DNA from 3 places in the Priestia sp. AB genome. Region 2 is predicted to be linked to each of the others. Evidence: a T-box and tRNA genes for the amino acid it is inferred to sense, from the RefSeq annotation. Region 2 holds a T-box; the other regions hold tRNA genes.
The links. The T-box of region 2 lies ahead of serS (serine--tRNA ligase). A T-box ahead of a tRNA ligase gene usually reads a tRNA of that ligase, here a tRNA-Ser.

Region 1: it encodes a tRNA-Ser, which carries the amino acid that the T-box ahead of serS (serine--tRNA ligase) is inferred to sense. The anticodon was not compared.
Region 3: it encodes a tRNA-Ser, which carries the amino acid that the T-box ahead of serS (serine--tRNA ligase) is inferred to sense. The anticodon was not compared.

The regions. Positions count from the first base shown of each region.
Region 1 covers NZ_JAQMYN010000001.1:373,474-378,603, forward strand. Annotated here, with positions in the region: gene POF52_RS01880 (hypothetical protein) at 42-374, opposite strand; gene POF52_RS01885 (MFS transporter) at 451-1,662, shown strand; gene POF52_RS01890 (DUF1189 domain-containing protein) at 1,810-2,601, opposite strand; gene POF52_RS01895 (DUF456 domain-containing protein) at 2,949-3,434, shown strand; tRNA gene POF52_RS01900 (tRNA-Asn) at 3,497-3,571, shown strand; tRNA gene POF52_RS01905 (tRNA-Met) at 3,573-3,646, shown strand; tRNA gene POF52_RS01910 (tRNA-Asn) at 3,687-3,761, shown strand; tRNA gene POF52_RS01915 (tRNA-Ile) at 3,765-3,841, shown strand; tRNA gene POF52_RS01920 (tRNA-Ser) at 3,853-3,945, shown strand; gene sodA (superoxide dismutase SodA) at 4,143-4,751, shown strand; gene POF52_RS01930 (MFS transporter) at 4,881-5,130, shown strand, end outside.
Region 2 covers NZ_JAQMYN010000033.1:8,267-13,396, forward strand. Annotated here, with positions in the region: gene serS (serine--tRNA ligase) at 4-1,281, opposite strand; T-box leader at 1,334-1,546, opposite strand; gene pdxT (pyridoxal 5'-phosphate synthase glutaminase subunit PdxT) at 1,604-2,191, opposite strand; gene pdxS (pyridoxal 5'-phosphate synthase lyase subunit PdxS) at 2,213-3,100, opposite strand; gene POF52_RS30355 (serine hydrolase) at 3,291-4,646, opposite strand; gene guaB (IMP dehydrogenase) at 4,796-5,130, opposite strand, start outside.
Region 3 covers NZ_JAQMYN010000004.1:479,579-484,708, forward strand. Annotated here, with positions in the region: gene POF52_RS15770 (DMT family transporter) at 1-122, opposite strand, end outside; gene POF52_RS15775 (C40 family peptidase) at 637-1,482, shown strand; gene POF52_RS15780 (MOSC domain-containing protein) at 1,540-2,205, opposite strand; gene POF52_RS15785 (NupC/NupG family nucleoside CNT transporter) at 2,640-3,815, shown strand; tRNA gene POF52_RS15790 (tRNA-Ser) at 4,160-4,250, opposite strand; tRNA gene POF52_RS15795 (tRNA-Arg) at 4,365-4,441, opposite strand; tRNA gene POF52_RS15800 (tRNA-Leu) at 4,451-4,535, opposite strand; tRNA gene POF52_RS15805 (tRNA-Met) at 4,546-4,622, opposite strand; tRNA gene POF52_RS15810 (tRNA-Ser) at 4,641-4,733, opposite strand; tRNA gene POF52_RS15815 (tRNA-Ile) at 4,749-4,825, opposite strand.

The DNA.
Region 1 (5,130 bases), on a different contig from region 2:
TTAACAATGACTATCCCATCTTGACAAGAAGAATGCTGTCATTACTTGTAAATAGGGAACTTATACGTTTTTCCAATTTGAATATCCTCAGGCGCTGTACCGTTATTTAACTTTTTGAAGTCTGTAATCATTTGGTTCATAGAAACCGGTATCGATTTTTTTGTAAGCTCCTCAATGACGGACAAAACTGTATCGCCTGGCTTAATTTTTATTTTTGTATAGGTGGAAGAAGAGCTGGCGGCTTTTGTTTCTGCAGGCTGCGCTTTGCTGACTTGAACTGCTTCAGTAGCAGTGGGAATGGTCCCGTATTTAATGTCGTAGTGACAAATATATCCGATAAAAGCGAAAGCGGCTAATGCACATAGCTTTTTCATTATGCTCCTCCTTCATTCTTTTGCTTATGTGTAAAGCCTATGCTTGTCTTACTTAAATATGATTGGAGAACGAAAATTGAAGGAAAAATTAATGATTGTTTCATTAGGCTTATTGCCTTTAATCATGGTACTGGGAAATTCCATGCTCATTCCTCTGCTGCCAAGCATTCAAAAGTCACTTCACTTAAGCGGAGTTCAAACCAGTTTGATACTGAGTGCATTTTCGATTCCAGCTGCATTGTGTATCCCTGCCGTAGGGATTTTATCAGACCGGTATGGGCGTAAAAAGTTAATCATATATTCACTCGTTATGATGATAATAGGTAGTGTCATCGCTGCTAGTAGTGCTTCATTCTCTTCTGGGAGCTTTGCTGTGTTGATGGAAGGCAGAGTCATTCAAGGGATTGGAGCTGCAGGTACTACAACGTTGGCAATGGCATTAACTGGAGATGTATTTACAGGGGAAAAAAGAGCAAAAGTCCTCGGGGTTTTAGAAGTGTATAACGGAGTTGGAAAAGTGGTTGCACCGATAATTGGAGCATCGGCAGCACTCGTCGTATGGTATGCCGCGTTTTTTGTCTATCCTTTAGCTGCAGGTGCTGCTTTAGTAGGTATAGTGCTGTATGTGAGAGAAGGGAAAACAGGTTCGGGTTCAGTATCTGTTCAAGAATATTTAAAGAGAGCCATTGGGATTGTCTATGATAAAAGAAAATCGCTTTTTCCTTTATTCTTTGTCGGGGGATTGGGGTTGTTTTTATTATTTGGCATTTTATATTATTTATCTTTTCTAATAGAGGAAACGTATCATATAGACGGTTTTTTTAAAGGAACCGCTTTTTTATTTCCTCTTGGTGCGATGACGCTCGTTTCTTATTGGACCGGTCAACGCATCAAAACAGATGTAGAGCTCATGAAAAAATTAATGATAGTAGGGATAACTCTTTTATTCCTGATGTTTGGAGTATTAACGATTATTTATACGCTTCCTGTTCTGATGTTTTGTTTGACAGTCGCCTTTGGCGGCTTAGGATTTGTTCTTCCGTGTATTAATATGATGATTACTTCAGCGGCTTCAGACGAAGAAAGAGGGTTTATTGTATCTATTTATGGAACGGTGAGATTTTTAGGAGTAGCGTTGGGACCTGTTGTTTTTGAAGTGTGGATGCATGCTGAAAGGCTGATGTTTGTTTATAGCTTTATTCTGCTCACAGCAGGAGGTTTGTGGGTTTTGTATCAGTTGAAAATTCTTCCTTGTGCAATGGGAAGAAAAAAAGTTGTACCGAAATAAAGAGGCTGAGACTTAACTAAATCACCCCAATCACCAGCTAGAAGCAGCCGCATACATGAAACCTGCGTTCACCATATCAATAAAAAAATCCAAAAGAGGTGGATTCTCTATCAAGAATCTAGATTCCTCGTTTGGATTCTCCTTCAACTAAAATACGTTTGTCCCAGCATCTTTATTAGGTTTTACCTTTCTTCTTATAGGAACCCTTGTGACGAGCAACAAGTAAATGAAGAATGTTCCTATCCAGTAAAGAGAGCTATGTAGTGCTAGAGACAAAGAAAAAGCTTCAAAAAGCGTATAAAGCAGCGTGAAGGCTACCGTACTATAAGCGCTCAGTGCCCATAGCTGCTTGAAGGGAAGCTGCTTTTTAGCAATGAGTCCAATCAGCTTTCCAAGATAAGCAAGGCAGGTAATAGAAAGGAAGTTTAGTCCAGATGTTAATACGTACAGTAAAAGCATAGCGATAGGGACAAGTATGTATAAAGAAAATTTTTGTTCGTGCAGCAAGTTTAACAGTTCATTTTTATCTTTATGATGCCAGTTTAGCAACTCATATGAATACGTTTGTGTTTGTGAATTAGTCGTGATGTAAATTCCATCCTTTAAAAAACCAATGGCATGAGCAGGGGAATGAAATCGTTCAATAGACTGTGAGGGGTTTAAGATAAAAGCGGTACCGTTTACTTTTTTTGTGAAAGGTTGACTTGACGTAAGCTGTGAGTTTGAAATAGAAAAAGAAGAAACAGATTTCGGAAGATCTGTAGTAGCGATATGATAGCCGTTTACAATCGTCAAAGTCATAAAGAAAAATGTAGGCAGCAAAGAAATAAATGTTAAAAACAGCACAAAGCCAATTGTTTTATTCGTATGCTCAAAGCGAAGCGACCTTATTTTTTTGAAGGAAATAAAACTCCATGCCATCTTTTTCAGCATGCTCATTGTAAAGCCTCCTCTTATTGAAGATTCTGATTATACCTTATTTTATAGCGAAAATTTAAGGTTTACAATAGATTTTAGAAACCGTTACCAATTACAATGATGCGGTGGAGCGTTTTGTTACAAGCACATTTTATGCGTATATGTACAGGTTTTGCCGTCATTGTTTTTTTGGATATTACGGGCACCTTGAGGACCGTGCTGTTAATATTGCAGAGGTACACTCGAAAATCTTTATTTGAAGAGGTATTCGAAAGTAAAATAAAGGAAGTACTCGTCGTGCAAGGTCTTTCTTTATAGGAGTGGTTATTGTATGATAAATAGTAATAATAAAAAGGATAGGTGCGGGCATGGCTATTTTATGTTGGGCGTTAATTATCGTTAGCTTTGTTGTATCGTTTGTTGGGTTGGTTTATCCCATCATACCGAGCGTGCTATTTGTAGCTCTAGGATTTGTTATATACGGTTTATTTTATAATTTTAGCTCCTATAGCTGGTTATTTTGGGTGGTACAAGGATTGTTAGTTGTCGCACTTTTTTTAGCAGACTATATAGCTAATATTATTGGTGTGAAAAAATTCGGAGGCACTAAAGCAGGTGTTTGGGGAAGTACAGTTGGGCTGCTTGTAGGTCCGTTTGTCATTCCGGGATTTGGAATTATTTTAGGGCCGTTTATCGGAGCGATTGTAGGAGAACTGATTGTTCATCGGACCACAATTAGCAACGCAGTAAAAATTGGAGTAGGTTCGGTTATTGGCTTTTTTAGTGGCGCTATTTCAAAAGGATTTATTCAACTGCTGATGATTGCCTATTTTTTATACGCAGTTTTAAAATAATATATTGACTTTAGGCTAGAAACATGTTAAATTTTTAATGTCGCTAGTAAATGTTATATTGTTCCACAGTAGCTCAGTGGTAGAGCTATCGGCTGTTAACCGATCGGTCGTAGGTTCGAGTCCTACCTGTGGAGCCATGGCGGTGTAGCTCAGCTGGCTAGAGCGTACGGTTCATACCCGTGAGGTCGGGGGTTCGATCCCCTCCGCCGCTATTTTCCAATTTACGTTTGTGACTTACATAATTCATATTGTTCCACAGTAGCTCAGTGGTAGAGCTATCGGCTGTTAACCGATCGGTCGTAGGTTCGAGTCCTACCTGTGGAGCCATGTGGACCCTTAGCTCAGCTGGTTAGAGCAGACGGCTCATAACCGTCCGGTCGCAGGTTCGAGTCCTGCAGGGTCCACCATTTATAAGGTTGGAGGAATACCCAAGTCCGGCTGAAGGGATCGGTCTTGAAAACCGACAGGGGTGTTAAAGCCCGCGGGGGTTCGAATCCCTCTTCCTCCGCCATACTATTGTCTATTCAAAGCTTCTTTTGAGAAAAAGAAGCTTTTTTTATGTTTAAAAGAATAGTGAATGGGAATTAGGTAAATATAAATCATGGATTAGGAACTTTTTATTTGAAACAGTAGGGTAAATTTGCTAATCTAAACGTATATGGTGCTTTCGCGCCAAAATGCTTACATATTTTGAAGGAGGAATTATTCATGGCTTACAAATTACCAGAACTACCTTATGCATACGATGCACTGGAACCACATATCGACAAAGAAACAATGAATATTCACCACACAAAACATCACAACACATATGTTACAAATTTAAACGCTGCTGTTGAAGGCAAAGCGGATTTAGAAAGCAAAAGTATTGAAGAGTTAATTTCAAACTTAGATGCTGTTCCTGAAGATATCCGTACAGCAGTACGCAATAACGGTGGCGGTCATGCGAACCACTCATTATTTTGGACAATCCTTTGCCCTAACGGCGGCGGTGCTCCAACTGGTGAATTAGCAGACGCTATCGCTAGCAAATTCGGCAGCTTTGATCAATTCAAAGAAGAATTTGCAAATGCAGCTAAAACTCGCTTCGGTTCTGGCTGGGCTTGGTTAGTTGTAAACAACGGCGAATTAGAAGTAACAAGCACACCAAACCAAGATAGCCCATTAATGGAAGGTAAAACGCCAATTCTTGGTCTAGACGTTTGGGAGCACGCTTACTACTTAAATTACCAAAACCGCCGTCCAGATTACATTTCAGCATTCTTTAATGTTGTAAAATGGGACGAAGTTGCTAAGCGTTACGACGCTGCAAAATAAGCTAAAGACGTATTTAAGAGCCAGTAAAGTAATTATTACCTTTACTGGCTTTTTTGTTTTCCAATTCTTTTACATATCTCCTTTTCTTTTTCACACACTAGGTGTAGAAGAGAAAAGGAGTTTTTTGATATGCCTTTATTAAAAAAAGTAGTTGGAGATGTAGAAGTTAGTAAAGATTTACTTTTGCTTTTAATTATAGGCGGTCTTTATGCCTTGGCTATTTCAATTTCCAATTCGTTTGTTAACATTTATCTGTGGAAACAATCAGGCGAATTTTCGGATCTCGCTATTTATAATTTAGCGGTAGTGGTGCTTCAGCCGCTTACGTTTATTTTAGCAGGTAAATGGGCCAAACGAATTGACCGGGTTGTGGTTTTAA
Region 2 (5,130 bases):
CTTTTATTTAGAGATAAATTCTTTATTTCCCATATATGGACGCAGCACTTCTGGAATTTGAATTGATCCATCTTCCTGCTGGTAGTTTTCTAAAATTGCAGCTACCGTACGGCCAATTGCTAAGCCAGAACCGTTTAGTGTATGAACATGTTCTGGTTTTGCTTTTGTATCACGGCGGAAGCGAATATTAGCACGGCGAGCTTGGAAGCTTTCAAAGTTTGAACAAGAAGAAATTTCACGATACGTTTCATAACTTGGAATCCAAACTTCAATATCATACTTTTTGGCTGCTGTGAAACCTAAGTCAGCTGTACACATGCTTAGAACTCGGTAAGGTAAACCTAATAGTTGAAGAACCTTTTCAGCATGGCCCGTTAATTTTTCTAATTCATCATAAGAATCTTCTGGCTTAACAAAGCGAACGAGTTCTACTTTATTAAACTGATGCTGACGAATAAGACCACGTGTATCTCTTCCTGCAGAGCCTGCTTCTGAGCGGAAGCAAGCACTATACGCTGTATAAGCAATTGGAAGCTGATCTCCGCTTAAAATTTCATCACGATGTAAATTTGTAACTGGTACTTCAGCTGTAGGAATTAAGAAATAATCTTCTTCTTTAATCTTGAATGCATCTTCTTCAAATTTAGGAAGCTGCCCTGTTCCTGTCATGCTTGTGCGATTCACCATATATGGAGGAAGAATTTCTTCATAACCATGCTCATCCATATGTAAATCCATCATAAAGTTAATAAGAGCGCGTTCTAATCTTGCACCTAACCCTTTATAAAATACAAAGCGGCTTCCCGTTACTTTCGAAGCTCTTTCAAAATCTAAAATATTTAAATCTGTTCCTAAATCCCAATGCGGTTTTGGTTCAAAATCAAATTGTTTAATTTCTCCCCATTTGCGAACTTCTACGTTATCATCTTCAGTTTCACCTACAGGCGTACTTTCATGTGGAACGTTAGGAATTGAAAGCAGCAATAGTTCTAATTCTTCTTCAACGCTGCGAAGCTCTTCATCCAATTGCTTTACGCGATCTCCTACTTCACGCATTTCAACGATTAAATGATCAGCATCTTGTTTTTCACGCTTCAATTGTGCAATTTGCTGTGATACTTCATTTCGCTTGCTTTTTAACTCTTCTGTTTGAGCAATTAGCTCACGGCGTTTTGCATCTAACTCTTCAAAGCGACCTAAGTCCGTTAAGTCCTCACCACGAAACTTGAGCTTTTCTTTTACTTCATTAAAATTAGCACGTAAAAATTTTAAATCTAACATACTTAGTACCTCCTTTAGTATAAAAGGGCAAAATAAAAACTCTCATCCCCATGAAAGGGACGAGAGTTTACCCGCGTTGCCACCCTAATTGAAAGCTAAAATAAGCCTTCCTCTTAAACCAGATAACGGATGAACCGAAACTGCCTACTACTTTTTCGACAGCTTGCTCCAGGACGGATTCATAAGAATTGATTATCGATTCACACCAGCCATCGACTCTCTTGAAATCAAAAATCTTATTACTATTTCCTATCAACGCTTTATACCAATATCATTTTTATTAATCATAATGTACTACAAGTCTTTACAAGATGCAATTCATTTATACAGGTTTTTTTGAAGCTTCTTCAACCATTGCTACAAAATACTGCGCCATGCGGGCATCATCTGTCAATTCTGGATGAAACGAACATCCCAAGAATTGACCTTGTCTTGCCGCAACGATTCGGTCGTTATGCATAGCTAAGACTTCAACGTTTTCTCCTACTTCTACAATATGCGGAGCACGGATAAATACGCCTATAAAATCTTCACCGATATCTTTAATATTTAAGGCAGCTTCAAAGCTATCCCGTTGACGCCCAAACGAGTTTCGAGCTACCGTAATATCCATAACACCTAAATGGGGCTCTTCACGGTCAACGACTTGTCCTGCAAGTAAAATTAAACCCGCACACGTACCAAATACCGGTTTACCTGCTTGTGCAAACTGGCGAAGAGGTTCCATAAAGTCATATTTGTCAATCAGACGACGCATCGCTGTGCTTTCCCCGCCCGGTAGGATTAAACCATCTATTTCGTTTAGCTGTTCAACTTTTTTTATGATAATGGCTTCAGCGCCTGCTGCTTCTAATGCTTGTGCATGCTCGCGAAAGGCACCTTGTAATCCTAACACGCCTACTTTTACCATTTTGTCAAAACTCCCTTTAAATTACCATCCACGCTCTTGCATGCGGTTTTCTGGTAATAATGATGAAATTTCAATCCCTTTCATTGCACTTCCTAACCCTTTTGATAAGTTTGCAATCAGTTCATAGTCTTGATAATGTGTTGTTGCTTCCACGATTGCACGTGCAAACTTTTCAGGGTTGTCTGATTTAAAGATTCCTGATCCAACGAACACGCCGTCTGCTCCAAGCTGCATCATTAACGCTGCATCTGCTGGTGTTGCTACACCGCCTGCTGCAAAGTTTACAACCGGTAAACGACCTTCACGTTTAATTTGCAGTAATAACTCATAAGGTGCACCTAATAGTTTAGCTTCTGTCATTAACTCATCTTCGTCCATGCCCACAACTTTACGTACTTGAGCGTTTACTTGACGCATATGACGTACTGCTTCCACGATGTTTCCTGTCCCTGGTTCGCCCTTTGTACGAAGCATTGCAGCTCCTTCAGCAATACGACGAGATGCTTCGCCAAGATCACGGCAACCGCACACAAATGGAACCGTAAATGTATTTTTATTTAAATGAAACTCCTCATCAGCTGGAGTCAACACTTCACTTTCATCGATGTAGTCTACACCCATCGCTTCTAGCACGCGTGCTTCAACAATATGGCCAATACGAGCTTTTGCCATAACTGGAATGGACACAGCATTCATCACTTCTTCAACAATTGTTGGGTCTGCCATACGAGACACGCCGCCTGCTGCACGGATATCAGCTGGAACACGCTCTAATGCCATAACGGCAACAGCGCCTGCTGCTTCTGCAATTTTTGCTTGCTCTGCATTGATCACGTCCATGATAACGCCGCCTTTTTGCATTTCCGCCATTCCCCGTTTTACACGATCAGTACCTGTAATGTTATTCATGTTTGTCTTCCTCCTGTATCAAGTGTTTCACAATAATTTTTAGTGTATATACAAAATTCAAAACTTAGTGTCTATTTTACCGCATTTTTCGGAAAATTCCTATCTAATTTATAGATTATATACAAACAAATCTAAAAATAAAAAGAAGAGATACTCTCTTGTAGTATCTCTTCTTTCTCTTGAGTTATCATTAAAACCAGTTATTCACTGTATTTGCAGCATTCATCCAAATATCGCTGAAGAAGTTGCCAATACTGCGGATAGCGAGAGAGAACCATCCAGCTTTTTCAACAGATTCGTTTGTCACAACCTGCGTCATGCTATCTGTAGTTTGACCTCCTACATAGCCTAAATCTTTAAGATTGCTGTTTGTTGCACTCACATAAGCAACTGTTTCTCCTTTTTTAATAGGAGCAACAACTTTTTGATCGTTCATAACTTTATCGTTTAACTTAAAGTTGATTTTAGTATGATCTTTTTGACCTTTTTCGGTAATAATCTTTACCGAATTCTTTGGAGAAACGGAAGCTTCTTTTGATTTTCCTTTAGCAACATCAATTGTTTCATGCCCCTTAATCTCGCCGTTAGCAGGCACTACTTCTTTTAACTGAAAATGACTAAAAGCATAATCCAATATCTTTTTTGTTTGGGAAAAACGAGCAGCTTCCGTAGACTTGCCGTTTTCCTTAGCATTCATTACAACTGTTATGTATCTTACCCCGTTACGCTCTGCAGTCCCAGTGAAACATTGACCTGCAAAATCTGTATGGCCAGTTTTTAAACCGTCTACGCCGCTGTAGGCAGCTGAAAAACCTGGGAGCATCTTATTCCAATTGTTCATTTTTGTTTCGCCTTGTTGTCCTTGTCTAAACATCTTAGAAGGAGTTTTAGCTACTTCCAAAGATTCTGGATAATCATGAATTAAGTGATAAGCAAGGGTAGCAACTGCCCGAGCCGATAGAAGGTTCTCATCTTCTTCCTTCGTTCCTTTTGGATACATTCCTTTTAACAGAGAATTAGAAAGACCTGTGGAATTGACAAATTTTGATTCACCCATATTTAATCTTTTTGCCGTTTCGTTCATTAACTTAATAAAGTTTTCTTCAGAACCACTGACAGCTTCAGCTAAAGCAATTGCAGCTCCATTAGCTGAGTAAATAGCCATGGCATCATATAATTCTTTCACCGTGTATTTTTGGTTTTCAATTAACGGTACATTCGATAATCCATAATCCTGAGAAATTTTAGCTGCATATTTACTAACTGGCACACGTTGATCCCAAGATAATTTCTTATCTTTTATGGATTCTAATACTAGGTATTCCGTCATCATTTTTGTCATGCTTGCAATACCTAATAAAGCATCCGTATTTTTCCCGTATAATACTTTCCCCGTACTTGCCTCTACTAAGATCGCTGCATCTGCTTCAACGCCAATATCATCTGTTTTAGGAGCAGCTGATGCTTGTGTAGAGACAAAAAATACGCTGGCCATTAACATAACAGCAATGACACAAATTAATTGTTTCTGTACTGCGTTTCTCACTCTATACCCTCCAAACGTAAACTCACATAAATGTAATTTTATCATACTAAAATTTAAAAAAATAGATAAAGAAGTACTGTTACATTTATGATCCATGACATAAAAAACACGTTTCCCTAATAGGGAAACGTGTTTTTTAACATTCATGATTATCTCATAGAATAGTTAGGAGATTCTTTTGTGATTTGTACATCATGTGGGTGGCTTTCTCTTAAACCTGCTCCAGTCATACGAATGAATTGTGCCTGTTCACGTAACGCTTCTAAGTTAGCTGAACCACAGTAACCCATTCCTGCGCGTAAACCGCCAATCATTTGATATAAAGTATCTGCTACAGGTCCTTTGTAAGGCAAACGTCCTTCGATACCTTCTGGGACTAATTTTTTATTATCTTCTTGGAAGTATCGATCTTTACTTCCTTTTTCCATAGCTCCTACAGAGCCCATTCCACGGTACACTTTAAAGCGTCTACCTTGGTAGATTT
Region 3 (5,130 bases), on a different contig from region 2:
CCAGATAACAAAATAGGCGATGAATAGCCAAGCGCCAGCTTCGACATCGGCCACGTTAATCCCCAAATCAGTACAAGAGCAGCTAAAAGAATTCCATTAATAAAAGATGATGACTGTTTCATACAACAACCACTCCTACATATATGAATGTAAATGACTCACGCATTCATTCCTCCTTGTATACTACGCTTCTTTTTTGCTCACTTCAATTGCACGCCTTTAATGTACTTCATGGATAGCAGTTATAGTAACTGAGTTTCTTTTATGACAACGTATCTTTCTTCTCTATATGCTCATCCAGAAAAAATAAAGGGCATCGCTAGTGACGATATCACTTTTTATCTATAGCTTTTATACATCCTAAAAGCCCTGAAGCCATTCAGCTGCTGGGTTTCTGCTCCCCTTTTTCATTTAGCTTACATATTTTCTAATAAATCTATGAATCCCCTAAACATTTCTACCTAGATAAATTGTCAGAATTATTACAGAGAAGGTGACAATTCTACTTATATCGCCCTTTAATATTAAAACTATGTTACAAAATGTCGTAATTTGGAATTAGATGTTTACTTTTCCTGTCAGGATTGATAGACTCACAGTTGTGAATAAAACAAGTTATGGAAAGGGAGAAAGAACATGCTAAAGAAAGCAAATCGTACAGTTATGAATATGGGGTTAGCAGCATTACTTGTTCCCGCTGCCCTAACATTTAGCACAACTTCAGCAAGTGCAAATGACGGAGGCGCTGCACCAGCACCCGTACAAGAAAAGGTAACGCCAAGCGTACCTCAACAACAAGCAACTACTACTACTAATCAAAAAGTCATCGTAAACGTGAGTGCGTTAAATATTCGTCAAGGAGCTAGCTTTTCATCTCCAGTCGTTGGAACTGCAGCACAAGGTCAAGAGTTTGCTATTTTAAAAGAAGCAAACGGCTTAGTTGAAATTGCACCAAACAAATGGATTTCAAAAAGCTCAAGCTACGTAACAATTGCATCAGGTAAACCAAGCGCAAGCCAAGTAAAAGGTGTAAGCACATCAACTCCTTCTACTTCTACAGCATCTTCATCTACATCTGCAGCACAAGAAACTAGCACACCAGCACCTGCTCCAACAACAAGCACGGCTTCTGGAAGCACAGTAAATGTTGCACGTAGTTTAGTAGGATCACCTTACCAATGGGCAGGAAACACACCAAGCGGATTTGACTGCTCAGGCTTTATCGCATACGTGTTCAACCATAGCGGTCACAGCATTTCACGTACAAGCGTAGCCAACTACTGGAATATGGCGACAAAAATTTCGTCTCCACAACCAGGAGATCTAGTATTCTTCCAAAACACATACACAAGCGGCCCATCTCACATGGGAATCTACATCGGAAACGGCCAAATGATTCATGCTGGTTCACACGGTGTAGCTGTAGCTGACCTAGATGTTTCTTATTATCAAGATCATTTCTTAGGATACGGACGCTTCTAAGAAAAAAATGCCCTCTAATCGTTAGATACGTTCTAACGATTAGAGGGCATTTACTTTTTATCGCTGCGCGACGGAAAGCGCCTTTTCAATGCGCGTTTGAAATTTATGCTTCCAGTCTTCAGCTAGCTCAGCCACTTCTAAAGCCCGCTTCATCCCTTCTACATCTTTTGGATGATGGAAATATAAATCAAGCGTAAACCAAACGGATACTTGGTTTGGATGAGCTTCAATCAATTTCACTTCTGCATCTTGCGTAATCGTACCTTCTTTCAGCACGCGGCAAAGATAGCCAGTATAGCTTGTCTCAATCATTCGTTTTAGAATTCCTTTAACGCCCGTTCGCTTTGTAATCGTGTCGCATGGATTTCGTCCTTGTGTTACTTGAATAATGGCGTCTCCTACTTGATAAACGTCTCCAATGCATACTTCTTTTTCAAGCATGCCTGCTACAACAAGATTTTCTCCAAACGCAGACATGGGGAGCTCCGTATCAAACTCTTCGTTCCATTTCTTATAGTGCTCATATGAATATACGCACACCGCACGATCCGGACCGCCGTGATACTTTAAGTTCGCTACGCCGTCGCCTTGGAATCCTTCTTTTGCTAAAAACGTTTCGTCTACTTGCTTCTTGCGTATGCCTGTACGTATTTCTTTGCCGGGACTGTATGCCATTTGTTCAGGCATGCCGGTTGCTAAATGAATTATTTTACGTTGATTCATTCGTATCTCTCCCTTCCCCGTTTCCCCTTACTAATTACGTCATATTTTACCACATTTTAAAGATGGATCTCTTATTTTTCATATATTCCACTAAAATCTTGGCAATATCATGAAAGTTTAAAAAATATTTCACAATTATATTAAAAATATCTTCATTTCCTCTTTTTCTTTTGTTCGAAATGATTTAAGATAGTAGAGGCTGTCGAAATATAAGTTATTATGTCAGTTCTGCATGTTTTTTTACATATTAGCACATAGTAAATATTATTTTACAATTACGTCATTTTTTACAATGGCCTAAAAAATTTTGCCCATTTTTACTAAAACTAGCGTGAAAGTCCTGATTTTTATATAAAATAGAGGCCGATTTACATAGTCATTTCTATGCACGTCCCTCTTTTATAAATATAGAATACATGTAAGGAGAAAAGTAAATGTCAATTTTAATGGGAATTATCGGGATTGTAATTGTCTTAGCAATTGCATTCCTCATGTCAAACGACAGGAAACTTATCAACTATAAAGGCATCGCAGTTATGCTTGTCATCCAGCTTGCTATCTCTGCTTTTATGATGAATACATCGATTGGTCGCAAGGTGCTTGACTTTATCACAAGTGTATTTACAAAGATCTTATCATTTGGTAACGACGGAATTTCGTTCGTGTTTGGAGATCTTGCAGGAAAAGGCATTTTCTTTATCCAGACGTTAGTTATGATTGTATTCGTTTCAGCATTATTAAGTATTTTAAACTACTCTCGTATTTTACCCTTTGGGATCAAATATATTGGAGGACTTGTTTCAAAAATTACCGGACTTCCCCAAATTGAAAGCTTCACAGCCGTGAATGCGATGATCTTTGGTGATACAACGGCGCTAATTGCGGTGAAAAACCACATCGGAGGTTTAACACCAAACCGTTTATTTATCGTTACAACAACATCTTTAGTATCCGTTTCTTGTTCAATTCTTGGCGCATACATGCAGATGATTCCGGCGGAATACGTATTAATTGCCCTTCCGCTAAACGTATTCTCTGGCTTAATCGTTTCTTCTATCGTTGCACCAGTAAAAGTAGAAGATGAAAACGAAGTCGATATCAAAGCGCCTGCTAAGCAAGGCACGCTGTTTGAAGCAATCGGTGACGGTGCCCTAGACGGCGGACGCGTTGCGTTAATCGTAGCAGCTATGCTTGTAACGTACGTTGGTCTTTTAGCATTAGTGAACTACGTATTAAACGGCGTAATTGGATTAACCGTTCAAGATATTTTAGGCTATATCTTCTACCCAATTGCCTTTATCATGGGTATTCCGGCAGATGAACTAATGAGAGCCGGCGGCGTAATGGGAACAAAAGTAGTAGCAAACGAATTCGTTGCCATGCTTGACTTCCAAAAAATGATGCCTCACCTTTCTGAAAAAACGGTTGGGATCGTATCAGCTTACTTAATCTCATTTGCCAACTTCAGCTCAATTGGTATCGTTCTTGGTACGATCCAAGCAATCAACGGCGAACAAGCTTCACGCGTTGCGAAGTTTGGCTTGAAGATGCTGTTAGTAGCGACAATGGGATCGATTTTAACAGGTATTATGGTTGGATTGTTTATTTAATGAAAAAGCACTCACTTTTAGTGAGTGCTTTTTTGTTGGGGGTGGTTCTTTTTGGGTTATATCTGGAGCGTTTCTACAATGTTGAAATTTATTAAATATCTCTGTTGACATACTCCGAGTTATCAGCACTATTATCAAATGCTTTTTATCTTCATTCTAATAACATTTAAATTAGTTTTACATAATGGATTAAAGCAATATCTCTTATTCAATAAAAAAGACAGCTTGCTTTATCAGCAAACTGCCTTTTTTGTAATGACCCGTCCGGGATGCGAACCCGTGTTATCTTTTTAAAAAGATAATCTCTTGACCACTTGACCAACGGACCAGATAAAATTATGAAATGGCAGAGAAGAAGGGATTCGAACCCTCGCACCGCGTTAACGATCTACTCCCTTAGCAGGGGAGCCCCTTGAGCCACTTGGGTACTTCTCTGTATGAATCTCCCACTGAGATACTGTGGAATAATAGTAGGCCTAAGGGGACTTAAACCACCGACCTCACGCTTATCAGAATTGGGCTCTACCAAAATGAGCTACTTCCCGTTTATGGCGCGCCCGAGAGGAGTCGAACCCCTAACCTTTTGATCCGTAGTCAAACGCTCTATCCAATTGAGCTACGGGCGCTTACTAAAATGGTGCGGATGAAGGGACTTGAACCCCCACGTCATAAGACACTAGATCCTAAGTCTAGCGCGTCTGCCAATTCCGCCACATCCGCGTGTGAAAAATGGTTGCGGGGACAGGATTTGAACCTGCGACCTTCGGGTTATGAGCCCGACGAGCTACCGAACTGCTCCACCCCGCGATAATAATAAATATACAATGGAAGAGGAAGAGGGATTCGAACCCCCGCGGGCTTTGACACCCCTGTCGGTTTTCAAGACCGATCCCTTCAGCCAGACTTGGGTATTCCTCCATATTTCAGGTTCAATGGTGGACCTTGTAGGACTCGAACCTACGACCGGACGGTTATGAGCCGTCTGCTCTAACCAGCTGAGCTAAAGGTCCTTTCTAAGCTCTTTATTAGAATGTGGATACGGCAATCGGATTTGAACCGGTGATAAAGGTATTGCAGACCTTGACTATGCCACCAATAAGTATGGAAGTTATTTATAGTCAGTTACATTTATCCGTATGCTACCCCTTCATATGAAACATGGACTAGTAATTTAATAATTAATATCTGTTTCGCTACCAACAAAAATCATTTTACTTTATAATTTCGCAGAAGTCAACATCTATGTAAGTTGTGTTTTAATACTTAATTTTGCAATTATTAAGTAGGAACATACACCTAAATAAAAAAACTCTGT